Regions from separate parts of the Dictyobacter sp. Z7_2 genome, predicted to be linked through region 2. Evidence: riboswitches for the same ligand, from Rfam matches in the RefSeq annotation. Region 2 holds a riboswitch; the other holds the start of a gene.
The links. Region 2 has a riboswitch for cobalamin ahead of AC27N8_RS05080 (precorrin-8X methylmutase). Riboswitches for the same ligand answer to the same signal wherever they lie in the genome.

Region 1 (5,664 bases), on a different contig from region 2:
TCCAGAACGTGGCGGCCCATGCGTTAATGGGCAAAGACTTCCGTGATTACGTCGGCCCTGAGTTTTGGAGACTCTACCTTATCCTGGGAAAATCTATCGACGCAGCCCTCCCCCCTAATCTGCCGCTACCCAAGTTTATTCGTCGCGACCGCGCCAAAAAGAAGCTGCGCGAGATGATCTGGCCTCTTATCGCCGCCCGGCGTGCCAATCCTGATCAGTACGACGATTTCTTGCTGGACTTTGCGACGGCGCAATATAAAGATGGGAGTCCTCTGGAAGATGAGGCAATTTTGTCTCTGATCATGGGGCTGATGTTCGCTGGACACGAAACGACAGCCGGTCAGGCCACCTGGACCATTATCAAGCTCCTCCAGACGCCCGAGTATTTCAATCTGGTCCAACAGGAGCTCGCCGATCAGCTCGCCCAGGATCAACCAATGAATGCAAAAACGCTCAGCGCACTCAAGCACATCTTCTGGGCAGTCCAGGAAACCACACGCATGTATCCATCGGCCAACATGCTCATGCGTAGAGCAGAGGAAGAGGTGGAAATTGGAGAGTATCGCATTCCGAAAGATTGGAATCTGATCGTTTCGGCAAAAGTGGCTCAGAGACTCCCGGAGATCTTCTCCGAGCCCGACACCTATGATCCTCTGCGCTTCGCTCCCGGAAGAGAAGAGGATCACAAGCATCGTTTCTCGATCATCGGCTTCGGCGGCGCAACGCATAAGTGTGCCGGCATGAACTTTGCCAACAATGAGATGATGATGATTACCGCTCTGCTTCTGCAACAATTCGATCTGACGTTGATCACCAAAGATCCACAGGTTGATAGCACGATGGGCGCAAATCGACCGACAAAAACGTTCGTCCGTTATACGCGCAAAACCACAAACAGCGAACAGTCAACCAGTCATTCTACCGAGACCGGAACGTGCCCATATCACGCAGGCCATCCAATGCCTTCAACCAGCGCGGACGCATGCCCGGTGGTGACCGCAGAAACAGATCAGGCAGGAAATACCGGTAAAGCAGTTTAACGTTCATTTCTTTATCGCTCTGATCCACCGACAAATGACCATTTATTGTGAGGATAGGTATGTATAAAATTATACTCTTATGGGTACGTACCTATCTCACAATAAATGTCATATCTGATTACTGCAATTCAGCTTCTCAGAGGACCTTCTCAAGCAAATCTTTGTCAGCTGGCGTTCTCGCTGCTGGTCATCTCGTCAATCCATTGCTCAGTCCTTTCCTGCCATTCTCATCTCCCTGGAAAGATTTGCAGAATCCTCCAACCATTCGCGACAATCATTCTATCACCCAGGGCTTTGGCACATCTATACTATCCTCAGACAGGACTCTTACCGCTTTATCTTTGTAGAGAAACCAGACTTCTCTTCAAGCGCAGAGCCGGTAGCAAACCTGCATGATACACAGTCAATGAGCGAAAGGAGAAGGATACATGTCAGGTATTCCATCAATTAGTCTCAATAACGGGGTTACAATGCCCCTCCTGGGGTTTGGCGTCTTCCAGATGCACGACGCAGAGGAATGCGAACGCAGCGTGTACGATGCTATTCGCGCCGGCTACCGCCTGATTGATACGGCAGCATCCTATGGGAATGAAGAGGCCGTTGGCAAAGCTATCAAGCGAAGCGGTGTGCCAAGGGAAGAACTATTCATCACTACCAAGCTTTGGATTCAGGATGCCGGGGACGAACGCACCGGGCCAGCGTTTGAACGATCATTACAGCGCTTGCAACTGGAGTATCTGGATCTCTACCTGATTCACCAGCCCTTTGGGGATGTGTATGGCGCATGGCGTACAATGGAAAAATTGTACCAGCAAGGTCAGATACGCGCCATCGGAGTCAGTAATTTCCCCCCTGACCGGGTCATGGATCTGATGGTCCATCATCAGATCGTTCCTGCCGTTAATCAAGTGGAAACCCATCCGTTCCATCAACAACTCGAGACGCAGCAATTCTTGCAGGACAACCAGATTCAGATCGAATCCTGGGGACCATTTGCGGAAGGCAGAAACCACATTTTTGAGAATGAGGTGCTGCGTTCTATCGCAAGCACGCACCAGAAAACCGTGGGGCAAGTCATTCTGCGCTGGTTGACCCAGAGAGGAGTCGTGGCGATTCCCAAATCCGTCCGTAAGGAACGGATCGTGGAAAACTTCAACATCTTCGATTTTGATCTCAGCCCGGATGATATGACGGCGATCAGGACACTGGACACCAAAACGAGCAGTTTTTTTGACCACCGTGATCCTAACATCGTGAAGACGCTTAGCCAGACACCACGTACGACCTGAGAAAATGCGGGAAGTCCACAAAAGGGAAATACCTCGGCGACAAACCTATACACCAGACAGCTTGACGGCAAACACAACATATGGTAGAGTAGCGTCAGTAACTACTATATGTTGTGTCCTTTACAATAAAAAAGAGAAACTCATAGGGTCACGTGATCGTAACGTGACGTCCATATTGGGGAAAGTCCGGTGAGAGTCCGGCGCTGTCGCGCAACGGTAAGGCAAGATTGTCAAGCCCGAATGCCCACCTATGAGCTTATGGATACCTCCCTTCGCGTGCAAAGGGGATGAACCGCGTGAGTGTGCTGTGCTCTGGAGCGTTTATGCTCGGTCAGCCAGAACATATCTCATCAGCTTGTGATTCCAGCCTGTTCCTGTGAAGGGAGACAGGCTTTTTTGTTTTTATTTTTTGATGAGGTATATGCTATGTCCTTTTCAACCCGTCAGGCGGAAACGTCAACCGTGACTGTGGCCCAGGATGCACCTGGAGATCAGAGCTTCGATTGGCAGGCGGTTCTTATCGATATCTGTCAGGATAGCGTTCATCCAATAGATCATCCACGCCTGCTGGCCGCGGTGCAGTCCAATATGTATGCAAGCCTCTCGGTTTCGGAGTGCTGGCAGACGATGACGATGGCCGCTCGCGCATTAATTGAAGTTGATCCAGGCTACTCCTATGCAGCCGCCAGAATACTCCTGCTCTCTCTCTATCAGGAAGCGCAGGGGAATGCTCAGCAGCCACAGATCCAACTGGCTGATGCCTCCAGCATCTACACAGACTATTTCGCGCTCTATGTACGCCGTGGCATCGAGGCGGGACAACTAGATCCACGTTTCTTTGAATTTGATCTCGCCCGACTGGCACAGGCCATCCATCCAGAGCGCGACCTGCTCTTCAACTATCCAGGGCTGCAAACGCTCTACGATCGTTATCTGCTGCAACACGAGTCGCAGCGCTTCGAGCTCCCCCAGTTACTCTGGATGCGCATTGCGATGGGGCTTTCTCTGCAAGAGGCCCATAAAGAGGAGCGCGTGATCGAGTTCTATGAGGTTATCTCGCAGCTCAATTTCACGCCTGCGACGCCCACACTCTTCAACGCCGGCACCAACCATCCACAGCTCTCATCGTGTTATCTGACGACCGTCTCCGACGATCTCGGACACATCTTCAAATGCGTCCAGGACAACGCACTGCTCTCCAAATGGGCCGGCGGCCTGGGCAATGATTGGACACGCGTACGGGCACTGGGATCACATATCAAAGGCACCAACGGCAGCAGCCAGGGGATCATTCCCTTCCTCAAGGTCGTCAACGACACAGCGGTGGCCGTGAACCAGGGAGGCAAGCGCAAAGGAGCCGTCTGCGCCTACGTGGAGAACTGGCATCTGGACATCGAGGATTTCCTGGATCTACGTCGTAACACAGGCGACGAGCGCCGGCGTACGCACGATATGCATACCGCCTGCTGGATCTCCGACGAGTTTATGCGCCGTGTCCAGGCGGGAGAGCTATGGACGCTCTTCAGTCCCGACGAGGTCGAGGATCTGCACGATCTCTATGGACAAGCATTCGCTCGGCGTTATCGCGAGTATGAGCAGCTGGCCGATGAGGGCAAGCTCAAGCAATTCAGACGGCTCCCCGCGCTGGATCTCTGGCGCAAGATGCTGACACGCCTCTTTGAAACAGGACATCCATGGATCACCTGGAAAGATCCCTCCAACGTCCGCTCGTCGCAGGATCACGCCGGAGTTATCCATAGCAGCAACCTGTGCACCGAGATCCTGCTGAACACCTCGGCCGACGAGACTGCGGTCTGCAATCTCGGCTCCATCAATCTGGCCGCGCACCTCGCCAACGGACAGCTCGATCATGAGAAGCTCCAGAAGACCATCAAGACCGCCATCCGCATGCTCGACAACGTCATCGACCTGAACTATTATCCGACCAGAGAAGCGCAGCAGGCCAACCTGCGTCATCGACCGATCGGCCTCGGCTTGATGGGCTTCCAGGACGCTCTCTTTCAGTTGGGCTTGGATTATGCCAGTCAGCAAGCCGTCGAGTTCGCCGATCAGAGCATGGAAGCCATCTCCTACTACGCCATTCGCGCCTCGGCGGATCTGGCCGAGCAGCGTGGTAGCTATGACAGCTATCAGGGCTCCAAGTGGCAGCGCGGCATCCTGCCGATCGACAGCATCGAGCTCCTTGAAGCCGAGCGCGGCGTGCCCGTCGAGATGGATCGCTCAATGACATTTGACTGGCAACCTGTCCGTGACGCCATCAAGCGCCATGGCATGCGCAACAGCAACGTGATGGCCATCGCACCCACCGCCACCATCTCGACCATCGCAGGAGTCAGCCAATCGATCGAGCCCGAATACAAAAACCTCTATGCCAAAAGCAACCTCTCAGGAGAATTCACCACCATCAACACCTGCCTCGTCAACGACCTCAAGGCCGCCGGCCTCTGGAGCGCCGAACTCCTCGACGCGCTCAAGTACTACGACGGCTCGCTTCAGCCGCTCCCCATGGTCCCCGAAGAGCTCAAAAAGCGCTACCGAACCGCCTTCGAGATCGAACCCACCTGGCTGATCGAATGCGCCAGCCGCCGTCAGAAATGGATCGACATGGGACAGTCACTCAACCTGTATCTCGTTGCGCCAAGCGGCAAAGCGCTCAACGACATCTACCAGCTCGCCTGGAAGAAAGGACTCAAGACAACCTATTATCTGCGCACACTCGCAGCCACCCAGCTCGAAAAATCGACCGTCGACATCAACCGCTGGGGCATCCAACCACGCTGGATGAAGCATAGCAGCGCCTCCAGCAACATCCAGATCACCCGAGAGGCCACGCCCATCGTTGAAGAAGCTCCTCTCGTCTGCTCCATGGATGAAGACTGCGAAGCCTGCCAGTAGCATTGAAGACGTACATCCCAATGGGGTGAGAGGCTCACCGACGTAGCGGCGCGGCTCCGCCGTGCTGTCACTGGACGCACGATAACGTCCCACCGTGGGAAGATCTCTCAATGGAACCCCATGAGGAGCATGTTCGTACGAGTCACAGACAGCACGGCGGAGCCGCGCCGCTACGTCGGCTGGCTTAGACGCCGAGTGCAAAGAGTTATCCTATATGGATTAAAAGAAATGAAGGAGCTAACATACAAATGAATATTTCTTTTCACAACGATGCTCTGGTTGAGCAGAAGCGCTTGATCAATGGTGAGCAGGTGACGGTCAATCAATTGATGCCCTTGAAGTATCATTGGGCCTGGGAGCATTATCTGAACGGCTGCGCCAACCACTGGATGCCCAACGAGGTCCCGATGACCAAGGAT
Region 2 (5,664 bases):
GCTCATCTTCTGATGTTTGCGAAATGTCTGGAGTAGTGCACCAAAAGAGGTAGGGAAATCACTGCTCATAGGATTTTCTCCAGGCACGAGATCAATCATAAAAGTTGAAATCAAACGTGCCTATCCTATTATATACTCTTAAAGTAGATACTGCCAGAGATGTATATGCTGCGAGTGTGTTTCGTTTTTTGCCATCTGCCGCGTCGGACCCTACGCGGTGATGACGGCCTGGGAGGTTTTGACGCTGGCAAGTTGAGCTGAAGATACGATGGCTCTTCTCAGGTCGGTTCCAAGCAGGATAGCTCCTTGCAGATCGGCGACACTGAGATCGGCTCCCTGGAGGTCGGCAGCGCTGAGGTCGGCTCCCTTCAGGATGGTCCCGTGCAGGTTTGCATCCTGCAGATTTACTTTGCTGAGGATAGCTCCTCGCATGTCAGATCCAGGCAGGATAGCCTGGCGTAGGTTGGCATCACGCAGGTTGGCTTGATGCAGATCTGCATCGCGTAAGTCGATCTGGGATAAATCGGCTCCGCTTAAACGAATAACTGGTTGTGCCCCTTCTATCAGACCCGATTCGTGCAAAAAGCGTAGGACGCTACCTTTACGTGTACCATTCAGGCGTGTGAGGATCATCAAGGTGCGCACGCGTGCGATTTTACGCACCTCTTCCTCTGGCCGTGAGATACGCAAATTTTCGTCCAGCAGCAGGTCGGACATTTTATCGATGTAGGTTTGTAACAACGCCTCTTGCTGATTATCCTCCGCCAGTTCGTGTTCGAGCTCCGCCTGGAGCTGAGCTTTGCGCTGCTCTCTGTTCTTTTGAATTTGATTGAACCAGATGCCTCCGAGCGCAATCATAATCGGCACAATGAGTAGCTGGAGCCAATCCCATAGCGTTTTCCCAGGTTGCAGGTTGGCTTGATCCGGTGGCGGAGTATAGGCCCCGAAACCCGTCCAGGTCCAGTCGAACCAGTAACCTAAGATAATTACCACAATCAGTGCAATGCCGAACACGCTGATGAGTGCAATCCCTACGCTCAGAATGGGATGGTGTTGTATTTTTCCCTTCCAGGAATACAACGCTGCTTTCATTCATGCCTCTTTTTCGTAAGAAAATTTATCTAAGCTGACTTGAGCCCTGGCCTCAGACCTCTTACAGGTGAAAGGTGGTCATAGATGCTACCTTAACCGCTATCGCTATGGTTGTCAACCTCCTGGCTGGGCTTATTGTCGGCTTGCATGGAATATAAATACCCTGAATTCCAGTTAAGAATAACTGGGTGGTTCATTGATACCCGCTGCGGCATCTATTGTGCTATTTGCCCTTGCTTGCCTCTTTACTAGTTCTGTATGAGCATCGTTGTGAGCGGTTTGTAAGTGTCGTAGTTCATTTTGTGTTGAAGACAAATTTACTCCGGCTATCCAGTCATCTATTCTGTCGCTATTTCCTATCACAGTTCTTGCTCTCTCCTCTGCTCCACTTAGTATCTCTAGATGGTTTCGACGACTTGAAGCATTAGGATTATTATCGTTATGCACGCTATCTTCCGCAAAAAATTCAGAAGTTATTATTCTATGGGCTGCTTGTGTTGTCGCCTCATTTATCTCATTTCCATTTCTTTGGACCACTTCATCTACTCTGCGATTTGCTTTGGTGGCTCTACTTTCGGAAACAAGTGTGTTGAGTGGGATATATTTCTCTATCTGGACATTTATTTGTCGTTGTGCGCCAGCTACTATATCATCATTTTTTCTTTTAGCGTCAAGAACAAACGCACTTTGTTCTTGTGCGGTATGTTCTTTAAAATCCTCTGGGATTGTAAATCTTCTCGCATCATTTCTCGTTTCGGTAAGAGCTCCAAAGGCTTGTCGTTGAGCCGCAACCTCCTCGTCCGAAAGGCCTAACTGCTTTGCTAATTGTGTGAGTTCCTCTGTTGTGCCAGATTGTCTACTTCTTTGATAAGAGTCAAAGGCCCGCATTTGAGCGTTGACTTCCTCTTTCGAAAGATTAAGTCGTTCTGCTAAGGTGTTGCGTCTTTCTAATCGTTCGGAATGAGATAATCTTGCTCCTGCTGTTGTACTATCTCCAGATACCTTTAACGGTGCGATTCCGCCACGTCGATGCTGCCGAGCCTGATCTCCCCGCTTGATGATCTGATCAGGAATAGTGTTTGAGGAGAGTTGGTCTAAGAATTTACTCAGTGAAGCCCGTTCAGTCTCACCCCGTGGTGGGCTTCCTTGTTCTGGTGGGAGCGGGAGACGGCGTGTCTGCTCTCTGTTTTTGTGTGGAGAGACCACTGGGTGAACCGGAAGTTCTGGTGGGAGTATTTGAGATGGCTCTGTTGTGTGGGGAATACGTGATTCGGGTGGGGAAAGACTTGCCTTCCCGTCCACTATTGGTGGTCTTGGAAGACGACGCAATGGTTGTCGCCCATCGGCGTTTGTACGTGGAACAGGTTGCGTGGAAGCAGAGAGGTCGGTGAGATCCCTGGGTATTTCTGGATTTGGTGTCGTGTTGGCTCGTCTGGGTAAGGAATCGATCAGAGGGGGAGAAGGAGAATAGGGGTTATCGATAGCTGGAATTGGGAGGCGGTGAGAATGTGTCTCAGTGGTGTTTGCACGTTGTGGGTGAACAGAGGTATCAGTGTTTTGCGAATGTGTTCTAGGTAGATCCGGGAGACGCCGTGAAGGTCGTGTGGTTTCGCTTGAAGTAATTTGTGTTGGGACATGGGGTGCTGTATGCTCCACGTGTGTTGCAGCATTGGGGAATGTTTGGGATTGCTCTGTTGTGTGATTGGCAGATGGCAACGCCGTAGCATCTTCTCTAGAGGCAGTTGTTCTTTGTGACATCTCCAACTGATCGAGTCTTTCTTGCAACGCATCATACATGTAACGTTGAGGACGTTCACGAGAAGATTCTCTTGCTGTTATATCTGTTGAGTTTCCATTATTTGGGTCAGCGCGGCCTTTGCCTTTGTCGACGGGAGGAATAGGAAGTCTTCTGTCCATTGTATCTCTATGCTTTCTTTAGTTGTCTGTCGTGGTATTCTGCTAGTTACTTGTCATAAACAGATCTGATCTATTTTATAGCAATGCTGCGAAATCTTGTCTATCCGCTTTTATCCCTCACATCTATCAGGATGGAGATCAGACTATGCTGATTGCTTGATCTTTATTTTTCATGACTATATAAGAGCTTATCCATAAACACAAGAATTTAGTTTCTGACTAGTCAATATTTACTACTTTTCTTGAGTTGACAAAAAAAAACCTGCTGGTTATACTTGACTGAGGAAATGATCTTATAGATCATATGATTGCCAGGTGGCTCTTATCGAAGAGCAGAATAGGGAAGTTGGTGAAAATCCAACGCAGTCGCGCTACTGTAACCAGTGTTATTGTTTCTCATTGCATTAATCGCATGCCACTGTCTGTCAGGGATGGGAAGGCCAGAGAAAACAATCTTTGTCGCTGGAAGTCAGGAGACCTGCCTGGTCGATATTGCTTATGGTCCTTCGCGTCAGAGGAACAAGCGCCGAAAATATGCATGTGCACTTTACCCTATTGCGACAATCTGTCTTCGGTTTCTGCCCCTTTAACTCGACAAGACCATAGCACCAGCTAGAAATGGTTTTGTATGCATCCAATGTTCTCACATCTATTGACGACAGAAAGCTCGGCGCAATGAGCCTGATGCAACAATATGCTCTGCTGCCCGACGAGATTTATCGGCGTAGCTTTGCTACCGTCGATGCTCTGCTTCCCAAAGATAGCTGGTCTCCTGCCGAACGAGCAATCGTCACGCGCATCGTTCATGCGACCGGCGATGTGCAGCTATCCGAGCACGTGCTTTTCAAAACGGATGCGATTGCTCAAGGGATGGCTGCTATCGCCGCTCATGCCAGAATTTTTACCGATGTCTCGATGGTTGCGGCAGGCATCAACAAAGCGCTGGTGCACTTCCATCAATGTGCTATCGAGAGCCTGCTCGATCAGCCAGGACTGGACAAGCAGGCAGCGACACAGCAGATGACGCGCTCGGCGGCGGCTGTGCTGGCGGCGCTACCGCTTCTGGGCGGGAACATCATCGTGATTGGCAACGCTCCGACTGCCCTGCTGGCCCTGCTCGACGCGCTGGACGAGGGTCGTTGTGAACCTCCTGCTTTGATTATTGGCATGCCCGTGGGATTTATTGCGACCAGAGAAGCAAAAGAAGCGCTCTGGCAACGATCGTATCCAGCGATCACGATCGACGGGACACGCGGAGGCAGTCCGGCGGCGGCGGCCACCATCAACGCCTTACTGGCACTTGTCAGGAAGCAGGCAGAGGCTCACGTCTCGGTCGGCGATTGATGATTTCACGTGGATAGAGGTATCGTCATGAGCAGAGAACCAGATGCATCAGGCCAGAGCATGATGGCGCTACGTGGGCGTAAGCGCGGTATGCGCACTGGATATACGACCGGGAGCTGTGCGACTGCGGCTACCCGCATCGCTCTCTTATGCCTGCTTGGCGAGCCGAGACCTGAGCATGTGACGATCTCTTTGCCGATTGGGGAGCAGGCGACCTTTGAGGTGCATCATCAGGAATATCACGCTGATGGCAGCAGCTCGGCCAGCGTGATCAAAGATGCTGGCGATGATCCCGATGTGACGCATGGAGCGCAGATCTGTGCGACCGTCCGCTGGAGCGAGCGGCCGGGGATTGAGATCGATGGCGGAGTGGGCGTTGGACGTGTTACAAAGCCCGGCTTAGGTCTGGACGTGGGGACGGCCGCGATCAATGCCGTCCCACGCTTGATGATCGAAGGCGTGGCTCGTGAGCTTCTCAGTGAGCACGGCGAGACACGAGGAGTACACATCCTTATCGCGGTCCCTGATGGACTGGAGCGTTCTCGTAAGACGCTGAATGCGCGTCTGGGTGTGATTGGCGGGATTTCTATTCTGGGGACAACCGGGATCGTCAAACCGTACTCGACGGCCGCTTATAAGGCCAGTATCAGTAAGGCGGTCGACGTCGCTGTAGCTTGCGGACATGCCCGGCATATCGTGCTCACGACCGGGAGTCGGAGCGAGAAGTTTGCGCGTCGCTATATCAGCCTGGCCGAAGAGGCGTACATCCAGATGGGCGAGTTTACGGGACACGGCTTGAAGGATTGCGTGAGCAAAGGTGTGGAGGAGATTACGCTGGTGGGCATGATCGGCAAGCTTTCGAAGATCGGCGATGGACGCATGCAAACGCACGTCGCCGGAGCCGAAGTCAATCTGCGTAGCCTGGCCGCCGTCGCGCAGTCCTGTGGAGGAGACGCCACCGTTGTTGATCAGGTCCTGCACGCCAATACGGCCCGTCATTTTCAGGAGCTGATGATGGAACATCACCTGCTGAGTGTCTTTCCCACCATCTGCGAGCGTGCGCGTCAGGTGTCAGCAGCATATATCCAGCATAAAGCCGAGGTGGATGTCCTGATGTGCGATTTTGATGGCAGTTTTCTCGGTTATGCGGGTGAAAGAGATATCAATTGAAGGAACTACATGCATCGTCTGAGCCAGCCGGTCTGGTTCTGGGTATACCCGATGAGGAGTTTGTTCCTTGTCGTGAAGGGCGTCAGGTGATCACGAAAAGCGAGGTGAGAGCCATCTCGCTCTCCCAACTCGGGCTGCATT

Region 1: linked by a shared signal. The riboswitch ahead of AC27N8_RS33245 (ribonucleoside-diphosphate reductase subunit alpha) and the one ahead of AC27N8_RS05080 (precorrin-8X methylmutase) in region 2 are both predicted to bind cobalamin.

What each region holds. Positions count from the first base shown of each region.
Region 1 is NZ_BAAJPE010000002.1:4,745,623-4,751,286, reverse strand. Features, by position in the region: gene AC27N8_RS33255 (cytochrome P450) at 1-1,040, shown strand, start outside; gene AC27N8_RS33250 (aldo/keto reductase) at 1,469-2,329, shown strand; cobalamin riboswitch at 2,457-2,595, shown strand; gene AC27N8_RS33245 (ribonucleoside-diphosphate reductase subunit alpha) at 2,756-5,245, shown strand; gene AC27N8_RS33240 (ribonucleotide-diphosphate reductase subunit beta) at 5,494-5,664, shown strand, end outside.
Region 2 is NZ_BAAJPE010000001.1:1,322,554-1,328,217, reverse strand. Features, by position in the region: gene AC27N8_RS05095 (tetratricopeptide repeat protein) at 1-69, opposite strand, end outside; gene AC27N8_RS05090 (pentapeptide repeat-containing protein) at 211-1,092, opposite strand; gene AC27N8_RS05085 (hypothetical protein) at 1,267-1,980, opposite strand; cobalamin riboswitch at 3,306-3,509, shown strand; gene AC27N8_RS05080 (precorrin-8X methylmutase) at 3,694-4,353, shown strand; gene AC27N8_RS05075 (cobalt-precorrin-5B (C(1))-methyltransferase) at 4,381-5,523, shown strand; gene cbiT (precorrin-6Y C5,15-methyltransferase (decarboxylating) subunit CbiT) at 5,520-5,664, shown strand, end outside.